2 regions of the Yersinia enterocolitica subsp. enterocolitica genome follow, and region 2 is predicted to be linked to the other one. Evidence: predicted binding sites of a transcription regulator. Region 2 holds the regulator's gene; the other holds the start of a gene.

Region 1 (5,774 bases), 200 kb from region 2:
TTCCATCATTTGCCCCTTAGAACCACACTTCAGCTTGAATACCAAAGTTCAGCGTGTCGGTTTTTCCACTGCGGCTATAACCTCCAGCGCTGATGCTATTGGTGTCCCAGTTGTAATTGCCATCAAGGGCATCAGATACGCCTTTATCCCATTTGGCATAAGTGGCAAAAATACGCAGTTGCGGCCGGCTCCAGAAGCCGGAATCGAAAGTCAGTGTTGGGGCAATAGTGACTTTGGTTAAGCCACCTTTTCCTTTGCCATCAACACCTTTGTAGTTGTCATCATCCAGATACTCATAACCCACTTCATATTGCATTGCGAAGTGTTTGGTAATTTGCTGGTAAGGACGAACTCCGGCAACCCAGCTTGTCCGCCCCCAACCTTTCTCATCGCTGCTCCACCAACGGTAGTTTTTATCTTTTTGGTAGTAGGCAAAGGTGGCGATATCCCATTCACCCAATGAGGCCACCCCGTCCAGCACCACTCGCCAGGATTGAGTATCTTCCAGGTTGGCCCAACCCCAGCCGTTCTTTCCCAAAGAATCTCCCGCAGCCAGCCCACGCCCATACTGCACAACGAATTTGGAATAGCCGCCAGCGATACCATAGAATTCGTCGAAATTATAAATACCCGTGAAGCCATAACCTTTTTCCGCCGCATCAACATGTTTTTCGCTGTTATTCATGTGATGACCGACCACTTCCAGGTCAATGGGTGACCCACCAATCTTCTTCAGCCATAGGTTCAGGGAGTAATCATCGGGATAACCCTGATCACTTTTATCCACCGGGAATGCTTTGCTTTCATCGGTTGGGGTAAAGGCGTAGATACCGGCATCAAAACGTGCGAAGCCTAAGTCCAAGTTATCGAACCCGCCCCCAGTCCCGTTGTATTGAATATATTCCCAGTCAAACTGATGGCTGGAGGTGTTGGAGCTGCTGTAGCGTTTCCCCCCCCAGAAAGCCACTTCAGGAGCAAAGTCGAGGTTAGTCATTTCGACATAACCTTCACGGAATTGTACCGCCTTGCCGTCTTCATCCAGACAGTTCCAGTCAGAGGTACATTTACTTTGATGCGTGATATTTGCCTGAATTTTGGCTACTGCACCAGAGTCTGATGTCAGCGTAACCCGCGGAACTAATTCAATTTTCGTATCATCTTCGTTACCAAGACGCCATTTCCCATCAGGCATCAAACCAACAGAATCGACACGATTACCATCGCTATTGGCCAAAATACCGGAGCGAATATAACCATGTAATGCAAAATCATATTTTTCTGCACTGGCCTGATGACTCATAGCCATCAGAATGAGCAAAGACAGAGGCATTAATTGGTTCAGACTTTTCATAATTTCCCTTGTGTTTTTTTTGATTGAAATAGCATCTGAATAACGCGTCGGGAAATTTACGGAATAGAAATGGAAATGTACATCCAAAAACGGAAAGCGCTTTCCGTTTTTGCCGGATCAAGTCACAAATTCGCCAGTAATCCCCTTAGAATTGTGATTGGAGTCGCATTTTTAGTTGTAGATAGCGGGGAGTGCCGACCCTGACGATGGGTAAGCACATTGATGGCGAGAAAATAATATCAATTATTTACGTTCTAAATCAGTAAGTTGCTTTTCATATACACAAAAGAAAGGGCGATATAACATCCAGGAGTTGAAGATGGCAAACAAACACATACACATGTTTTTCCAACTACCGTTCGCAGCCCATGCCGCACCTAAGGGTGAGGGCATAGACCAAGGCAACATAGCAACCGCTCTATCCAATACCCCCAGATGAGTAAGATACCAGGCAATGCAGGCATTAATCATTGGAACACCAATAAATGGTAATAAAAATACAGGGTTAAGGATTATTGGAAAGCCAAATAAAATGGGTTCATTGATATTAAACAGCGAGGGGATCAAACCAATTTTCCCAACACTTTTGAGCTGGCTGGAGCGGCTGCGCATCGCCATAAAAACCAGCGGCAATGTTGAGCCAATGCCGCCAATTAATAAGTAAAAATCCCAGAATCCTTGTAGATAAATATGGGGGAGCTGGGTCACACCATTAGCCAGAGCTTCTTGATTTTCGACTAAATATGTCATCCAGAATGGGTTCATAATACCTGTGACAATCAGTGCACCGTGAATACCAACAAACCACAATAACTGGCAAATAAGTAAGGAAATCAAAATAGCTGTCAGGGTATCAGAGGCAATGATTAACGGGCGGAGTGCTTCACTGATCAGATTCGGTAACATCATTCCTGTCGAAAACTGCAATAGCGCATTCATCACGCTAATGGATAACATAATGACCAATAGCGGTACCAATAACTGAAAGCTATTACGCGTCATCAGGGGGACTTCCTGAGGTAAGCGTATGCACCAACCTTTTCTATAGAAAAACCTTATTATTTCAATGGAATAGAAACTTGAGAACAAAGCTGTAAACATCCCCATCCCACTTAAAAATATATTGGGTGCGGAACCCTCTTTGAACCCAATAAACATCAGAAAAGCCAGGCAGCCGGTGAGTCCGGCAAGCCGTTCAGGTAGCCGATATTGCTTAGCCAAGCTGGCACTGGCACCAAAGGCAATAATCAACGAAATCAGGCCTAATGTCAGTTCAAAGATAGGCATCAGTATTGGCCGAAATAGCAAATACCACGTCCCGAAGCGGCCATCAATATTGATAGAAAATGGTGGGAAAATCAGAGGAACCATCAAACTACCTACGATCACAAAGGGCATTGCCAGGGCAAAGCTATCGCGCATAGCCGTGATGTGATGGTTGCGGGTAAGCATATTGGCAAAGGGAGTCAAGCGCTGCTCAATCAGGGCGACGGCAACATTCATGATCTGGATATTCATGGTGGAACCTTTCTGGGGCTGTTTTATGGAAGGATGATGGCGTACATCACAACAAAGCGAAAGCCTCTATCTGGTGATCAGGCTCACATTTAAATGATCCATAAACGGAAAGCGCTTTCCGTTTATTTCCATCATGGCTATAGTCCGCTCATTATCACTGTCGTTATTTATTTCGGAGCTACCCATGAAAAAAATCATGCTTTGTTGTTCTGCGGGAATGTCTACCAGCATGTTGGTGAAGAAAATGGTTGAGGAAGCGGAGAAAAGAAATCTTGAAGTTGATATTAAGGCTTTCGGTGTCGTGGAGTTTGAACAGAACGTTGGAGATTATCAGGTCGTTTTATTAGGGCCACAGGTGAAATATATGCAACGCGATCTACAGAATAAAGCCAATGCATACGGCATTAAAGTCGAACCCATCAATATGATGGATTACGGAATGCAAAAAGGTGCTGCGATTTTAGATTTTGCCCTTTCACTAATTGATAATAACAAATAAGGGATAAGCCATGGGTTCTCTGTACAGTAAATTAATCGACGTGATTGAACAGAAAATCACGCCAATGGCGGGCGCAATTGGCCAGCAGAAATATGTTACATCCATTCGTGATGGATTTATTGCCGCACTCCCTTTCATGATTGTCGGTTCATTCATGTTAGTTTTTATATTTCCCCCTTTCTCGCCGGATACAACTTGGCGATTTGCTCGCGCCTGGTTGCAATTTTCATTAGAACATCGTGCCAGCCTAATGCTACCTTTTAATTTCAGCATGGGGATCATGACCCTATTTATTTCGGTTGGGATCGCAGCTAGTTTAGCGCGTCACCATAATCTCGATCCTTTAACTTCGGGCATGTTGTCATTGATGGCATTCTTATTGGTTGCTGCCCCCTTAAAAGACGGACAAATATCCACGACTTATTTTTCTGGTCAGGGGATTTTTACCGCTATTTTGGTCGCTATCTATTCCACTGAGCTTTATGCCGTTCTCAAGCGCCATAATATTACTATCCGTCTGCCACCTGAAGTCCCAACCGGTGTTGCTCGCTCATTTGAGATTTTAATTCCTGTTCTGGCGGTCATCCTGACTCTGCATCCACTTAATTTATTTATTGAAGCGCAATTGGGAATGATTATTCCTGAAGCTATTATGTCGCTGGTAAAACCCTTGGTTGCAGCCTCTGATACCCTACCTGCTATTTTAATCTCGGTATTGGTTTGCCAGGTATTATGGTTTGCCGGTATTCACGGCGCGCTGATTGTCACGGGTATTATGAACCCATTCTGGATGGCAAATCTGTCTGTAAACCAGGCGGCAATGGCGGCTAGTCAGGCTATTCCACACATCTATGTGCAGGGATTCTGGGATCACTATTTACTTATTGGCGGCGTGGGTTCCACACTACCACTAGCATTGCTACTCATGCGCAGCAAAGCAGTTCATCTACGCACTATTGGCCGAATGGGTATTGTGCCTGGCATGTTCAATATCAATGAGCCTATTTTGTTTGGTGCTCCTATCATTATGAATCCATTGTTCTTTATTCCGTTTGTACTCGTGCCTATGGTCAATGCCACACTCGCCTACTTCGCACTGGATTTTGATTTGGTCTCCCGGGTAGTTCAAATGACACCTTGGACAACCCCTGCACCAATCGGTGCTTCATGGGCTGCCAACTGGACGTTTAGCCCGGTCATTTTGTGCCTGATCTGCATGGCAACCTCTGCTGTTATGTATTTCCCTTTCCTCAAGGCTTATGAAAAGCAGTTATTGGAACAGGAAACAGACAAAGCCACAGAACACAATGCAACCGCACAAACAGACGCGGCATAAATTACAATTACGATACCACCGAGGTCATTAATGGGATTAGAAGAACAGGTTATGGGCATTATTATTAACGCCGGTCAGTCACGAAGCCTTTGCTATGAAGCGTTACGTAGCGCTAAAGAAAATAACTTCGCTGATGCCGATGAAAAAATGAAAGAAGCTGGATATTACGCCAAACAGGCCCATTTGGTACAAACCAAACTCATTGAAGCTGATGAAGGTGAAGGAAAAACAAAAATGACACTGGTAATGGTTCATGCTCAGGATCATTTAATGACGTCAATCCTGGCAAAAGAATTAGTGACTGAACTGATCGACCTTTACCGCTCCAGACAATAATAGTTCAAATGTCATGTTATAAGTCAGAGAGGCATATCCTCTCTGACCATTTTTGAAGTTCTCTATGAGGTTAATATGTTTCATCTCGGACTGGATATTGGCGGCACTAAAATTGAAGCGGTATTATTAGATTCTCATGGAGAAATACAACTACGTGAACGCCGCCCAACTCGTAAAGAGAGTTATCAAAGCTTTATGGATAACCTGCTCTTTTTTATTAATGAAATAAAGAATAAAACTAGTGGTAAATTTACACTCGGTATTGGGCTACCAGGCACAATCGATCCAGTAAGTGGCTTAATTAAAAACTGTAATTGCCTGGTACTGAATGGCCAGGATTTAACCGGGGATTTAACTCAGTATTTAAAACAACCGGTTTTTCTCGCAAATGATGCTGACTGTTTTACTCTTTCTGAAGCTGTAGATGGCGCAGGTTCTGGTTATAACACAGTATTTGGTGTAATAGTGGGTACCGGTTGTGGTGGCGGTATCGTGGTGAATAAAAAACTGCTTTCAGGGCCAAATGCCATTACCGGAGAATGGGGTCACAACCCGCTACCCGGATTTATGACGGAGCAAGATGGCATAGCGCAGCAGTGTTATTGTGGTCAGAAAAATTGTGTTGAAAGTTTTATTTCAGGAACAGGCTTTGCGCACCGTTTTAATCAACAGTGGCGCACGCAACTCAGTGCCGAAGATATTATCTCCGCCGCCCAAGAAAAAAAAACCCGCGC
Region 2 (5,774 bases):
AGTTTGGTCAGAGCTACACGAAACCATCAATATCATGCCACGCGGCGCCTTTCGGGCCGGAGCAGAAGAGCTGCCATAACCCATGCGTTGTTACCCTATCCTCTAAGTAAAATCAGGGTGACAAGCTGGGCACTTTGCCCTAAAAATAACCATTAACAAGAAAAAACAGACCGTTTAAGCCCGCCCACTGAGGATCTAACCCCATGGAGTTACAGCTAATATGTCAATTAAACATCCGGTTATAGCCGTCACCGGCTCAAGTGGCGCAGGGACAACCACCACCAGTCTGGCGTTTCGCAAAATTTTTCAGCAATTGAATATCCGTGCAGCGCAAATTGAAGGTGACAGCTTCCATCGCTATACCCGTCCTGAAATGGATACCGTCATCCGTAAGGCACGGGATCAAGGCCGACATATTAGCTATTTTGGCCCAGAAGCCAATGACTTTGGTCAGTTAGAAGAGAGTGTGTCGCAATACGGCGAGCATGGAACTGGGCGCTCACGTAAGTATCTCCATACCTATGATGAAGCCGTGCCCTATAACCAGATCCCAGGCACATTCACCCCTTGGGAGGCGCTGCCGGAACCCACTGATGTGCTGTTTTATGAAGGGCTGCACGGCGGGGTCGTGACCGAACATCATGATGTCGCAAAACATGTCGACTTGCTGGTCGGCGTGGTACCGATAGTCAACCTGGAGTGGATTCAGAAATTAGTCCGCGATACCGGGGAGCGCGGCCATTCCCGTGAAGCGGTGATGGATTCCGTGGTGCGGTCCATGGATGACTACATTAACTACATTACGCCACAGTTCTCACGCACCCATATTAACTTCCAACGCGTTCCGACGGTTGATACCTCTAATCCATTTGCCGCCAAAGCCATTCCGTCACTGGATGAAAGTTTTGTCGTCATTCACTTCAGAGGTTTGGATCAAATCGATTTCCCTTACTTGCTCGCAATGTTGCAAGGGTCGTTTATTTCCAATATCAATACATTGGTGGTACCCGGCGGGAAGATGGGGCTGGCAATGGAGCTGATTATGGCGCCGTTGGTGCAGCAACTACTGGAAGGCAAAAAAATAGGCTAATCTCCTTCGTCCTTGGCGTTGCAGTAAAGCAATTGTTGGAAAGAAAAAATAATTTGATGCTATCCCAACCCAAAGTAGTTGGGGCTGCAGGTAGGCGGCAAGCGAACTCATCCCGATGAGCTTACATAAGTAAGTGATTCGGGTGAGCGAGCGCAGCTAACAACCCTGCAGCTTCAAGTACGAAGGGTTTGCTTAGGCGATGTCACGGATTTCAAAACTGTGGGTAATAGTCGCCGCTTTCCCCAACATTAAAGAAACCGAGCAATACTTCTCAGCCGAAAGCTCAACCGCACGCTCAACGATTTTATCCGTCAAACCTTTGCCGCTGACAATAAAATGCAGGTTAATTTGCGTAAACAGGCGCGGTGCTTCTTCCCGGCGCTGCGAGGTTAATGTCACTTCGCAATCGCGCACATCGTTACGCCCTTTCTGTAAGATAGAAACGACATCAATTGCACTACAGCCACCGGCCGACATTAACAACATTTCCATCGGACTGGGGGCTTTGTCTCCAGCATTCCCATCCATTAAAACTTGATGACCTGAAGCGGACTCACCTAAAAATGTTAGCCCTTCAACCCACTTTACACGTGCCTGCATAACTCTTGCTCCCGGTTAAATTTTCCGATTCAGACTACCCTTTCATTTACAAACTGGCAATGTAACCCGATGTTCATCATGCTGAAGCGATACAACACAAGACACTAGCCTCATCCTGTGCTACAAACAGAACCGAAAGTATTGTTTTTAGAATTAAATAGGGTAGCTTCTCAATACTCAGTGAAGGGTTTCTATCCGGTACCTATCTTGGCTATACCTTTCGGCAGTTGAGCAAATTAATATGCTAAGAGAAAGTGTATTTTATAAGCACGCCGTACAGGGAACTCTGAGCCCTGTTAAGTTAGGCAGCGATAACAACAGAGGATAACAGCGAATGGTTCTCGGCAAGCCACAAACAGACCCGACTCTCGAATGGTTCCTGTCTCATTGCCATATCCACAAATATCCATCGAAGAGTACGCTAATTCACCAAGGTGAAAAGGCCGAAACACTTTACTACATCGTGAAAGGCTCCGTTGCGGTGCTGATCAAAGATGAAGAAGGTAAAGAGATGATTCTCTCCTATCTCAACCAGGGAGATTTCATCGGCGAACTTGGATTATTTGAAGAAGGCCAAGAACGTAGTGCCTGGGTCAGAGCAAAAACTGCCTGTGAAGTGGCTGAAATTTCTTACAAAAAATTCCGCCAGTTAATTCAGGTCAATCCAGATATCTTGATGCGCCTGTCTTCACAAATGGCGAATCGCTTACAGATAACATCTGAGAAAGTGGGTAACCTTGCTTTCCTTGATGTGACTGGACGCATTGCACAAACGCTGCTTAATCTGGCAAAACAACCTGATGCCATGACCCACCCAGATGGGATGCAGATAAAGATTACCCGCCAGGAAATTGGTCAAATAGTTGGCTGCTCCCGCGAAACTGTGGGGCGGATACTAAAAATGCTGGAAGATCAAAATCTGATCTCCGCACACGGTAAAACGATTGTCGTTTACGGCACCCGTTAATTCCCTATAAACCGGTGCTGCTACTTCGGCACCGGTTTTCTTTTGTGTGATTAATAAATTTCTGGGGCCTACATGAAATGGCAACGGCTTATTTATCATCCTGAAGTTAATTATGCGCTCCGCCAAACACTGGTTCTCTGCTTACCGGCGGCATTGGGGTTTGCCGTGGGGGAATTGCGGCTGGGGTTGATGTTCTCCCTGATACCCGCCTGCTGTAATATTGCTTCGCTCGATACTCCCCATCAACATTTCTTCCGGCGGCTGATTGTCGGCGGGACACTCTTTACCTTCAGTAGTTTTCTGACTCAACAATTACTGCTGTGGGATATCCCATTACCGGTGGTGATGCTTGGTCTCGCATTAACGTTGGGGGTAAGTGGTGCTATCAGCCAGCTCAACGGCCGGTTGCTCCCGGCAGCGTTGATCGCCGCTATTTTTAGTCTCAGCATGGTAGGCCGTGCGCCTATTTGGCAAGCGCCATTGATGTGTGCCGTGGGGACTCTCTGGTACGGGGTATTTACCTGGCTATGGTTTCGGTTATGTAAAGACCAGCCCATCCGTGAGCCACTGAGCCAGCTTTATCATCTGTTGGCCGATTATTGCGATGCTGCCTACTCTTTGCTTGGTCAGCACCAGGATGCGGAAAAAGCGATGCCAGCCCTGCTGGATAGGCAGCAAGGTATTATGGATAAAATTAACCAACTTTATCAACAGTTTAATCTACTACCCAATGCCACCAAAAAAGAGCAAAAGCGGCTACTGATACTCTTTCAGATGGCGCTTGATTTGCAGGAACATATCACTGCGGCGATGAATCAGTCAGAAAAGGCGCAAGAGCTGATAGAGCAGAGTTCAATAGAAGCCATCCTTGAACGTAATGTGCAGATTATCTCAACACAAATGCGCACCATCGCCGATAATATTCTCTATCACCACCGCGCGAAGACCCATTTCAGTGCCGGTGATGCGCTGGTCGAGCTGGAAGAGGTTGCCCAGCAACATCCTGATAATCCGGTGGCACAATTCTGCTATTACCATATCAGCCACATTACCCAGATCCTGAGCGATCAGCGCCCGCAATATGACCGCGATTTGATGTCAAGCCAACTATCTCAACCATTCTGGCCAGCGCTTGTTGGCTATCTATCATTTAAATCCAGCGCATTACGTGATGCAGGCCGCATGGGCGTAACGCTGGCAGCGGGCAGTTATATTGGTAGCCTGATCCATCTGCCTAAACCTTATTGGATTTTACTCACCATCATGTTGGTGACGCAAAACGGCTATAACGCCACTAAAATTCGGATTCACCACCGAGCCTTGGGCACTCTGATTGGGCTGTTACTCGCCGCGGCCCTGCTGCATTTTCAAATGCCGGAAGGGACTACGCTGAGCATTATGTTGCTCATCACATTGATAGCCTATCTGGTTCAGCGCAAAAACTATGGCTGGTCAGTCATCTTTAGAACCATCACTACAGTGTATATCTTGCAATTATTGACCGGAGAGGGCGCCGACTTTTTAGTTCCACGATTGCTGGATACCTTAATCGGCTGTGCATTGGCCTTCGCCAGCGCACTATGGCTGTGGCCACAGTGGCAAAGCGGTTTGCTGCGAAAGAATGCGCATCAAGCATTGGAGAGTTATCAGAAGATCCTGCGCATCCTACTGAAACCTAATCCAGATATCGGGCAACTCTCCTATGAACGCATTCAGGTGAACAAAGCCAGCAATGCGGTCCTGAGCTCACTGAATCAGGCCATGCAAGAACCCGGATTTAACTCAAAATATTTGGCCGACATGCGCCTATGGGCTACTCATAGCGAGCTTATTGTTGGGCATATCAATGAGATGACCATCCTGACTCGCGCTTACCCATTGGAAGAATCACCGCTAGAATCAGATAAACGCCACATTCAGCTGACTGTTAAATTGGCGGAAGAATATTTACAGCTTTGTGAGATGGCGATTCAGCAATGCCAGCAACGATTGGAATCGGATAACAGTGAGGGGAATAACGATTTTGTGCAAATGCCAGACATCGATCCTGATACACAAATATCTGAATCGGAACGCAATTTACGGCGTATCTTGTCACATCTCAGTGTAATGCATACCGTTTCATCTCTGGCATGGCAACAACAGCCGCACCACGGTATTTGGCGTCGGCGCAAGTTGCACAGCAAAGCGTAAAAATAAAGAGGCCAAAAAGCCTCAGACTGCTGACAAACTCCAACGACTCGATCTTGCAAGGTGAGGACAGGTAGAAGAGTAAAGCGTCCGCGCCACGGATGGCGCGGGTCGAGCCATCAGGGACGATTTTACGGCGTCTTTACGATCTGCCTGTTTTCACCGATACGGGCACTTTGTCATTAACCTCAGGCCAAAAAGCCTCTTCATAATGCAAAGTTACCCTTGCACCAGGCTGGCAATAACATGTTCCAAACGCGCCATACCTTGCTGGATATCTTCTTGCTCAATCACCAGCGAAGGCGCTAAGCGCAATACATCTGGCCCGGCATTGAGGATCATCAAACCATTCGCTGCCGCGGCAGTCAGGAACTCCCGTGCACGACCATGATATTGCGGTGCTAATTCAGCGCCAATCAATAACCCCATGCCGCGAATATCACTGAACACATGATACTTGTTATTGATATCTTGCAGAGCTTGCACAAATAGGCCGTGGCGCTGTTCAATACCATTAAGTACCTCAGGGGTATTAATGACATCCAACGCGGCTTCTGCCACCGCACAGGCGAGAGGATTGCCGCCATAGGTGGTACCATGTGTCCCTACCGCCATCACCGATGCAATTTCTTCTGTGGTCAGCATCGCGCTGACAGGGAACCCGCCCCCCAGAGCTTTAGCTGTCGTGAGGATATCTGGCGTCACACCATAATGCATATAGGTAAACAGCTTACCGCTGCGCCCCATGCCGCTTTGCACTTCATCAAATACCAACAGCGCTTTATGTTGGTCACAAAGTGCACGTACCCCTTGCAGAAACTCAGGCGTGGCAGCAGTAATCCCACCTTCACCCTGAATAGGCTCCAGCACGACTGCACAAGTATGGTCATCCATGACAGCTTTTACCGCAGCCAAGTCATTAAACGG

The links. The regulator CRP, encoded in region 2, controls carbon source genes, mostly activating them, when cyclic AMP is high. The targets are predictions, from matches to a motif close to ATGTGANNNNNNTCACAT.
Positions count from the first base shown of each region.
Region 1: the regulator CRP is predicted to act here: its motif matches at 2,941-2,958, upstream of FGL26_RS15255 (PTS sugar transporter subunit IIB).

Region 1 covers NZ_LR590469.1:3,199,909-3,205,682, forward strand. Annotated here, with positions in the region: gene FGL26_RS15240 (CBM35 domain-containing protein) at 1-6, opposite strand, end outside; gene FGL26_RS15245 (maltoporin) at 17-1,351, opposite strand; gene FGL26_RS15250 (PTS cellobiose transporter subunit IIC) at 1,595-2,869, opposite strand; gene FGL26_RS15255 (PTS sugar transporter subunit IIB) at 3,054-3,368, shown strand; gene FGL26_RS15260 (PTS cellobiose transporter subunit IIC) at 3,379-4,704, shown strand; gene FGL26_RS15265 (PTS lactose/cellobiose transporter subunit IIA) at 4,735-5,040, shown strand; gene FGL26_RS15270 (ROK family protein) at 5,116-5,774, shown strand, end outside.
Region 2 covers NZ_LR590469.1:3,004,883-3,010,656, forward strand. Annotated here, with positions in the region: gene FGL26_RS14475 (YheU family protein) at 1-79, shown strand, start outside; gene FGL26_RS14480 (phosphoribulokinase) at 221-1,090, shown strand; gene FGL26_RS14485 (OsmC family protein) at 1,283-1,690, opposite strand; gene crp (cAMP-activated global transcriptional regulator CRP) at 2,025-2,657, shown strand; gene FGL26_RS14495 (YccS/YhfK family putative transporter) at 2,730-4,850, shown strand; gene argD (bifunctional acetylornithine/succinyldiaminopimelate transaminase) at 5,067-5,774, opposite strand, start outside.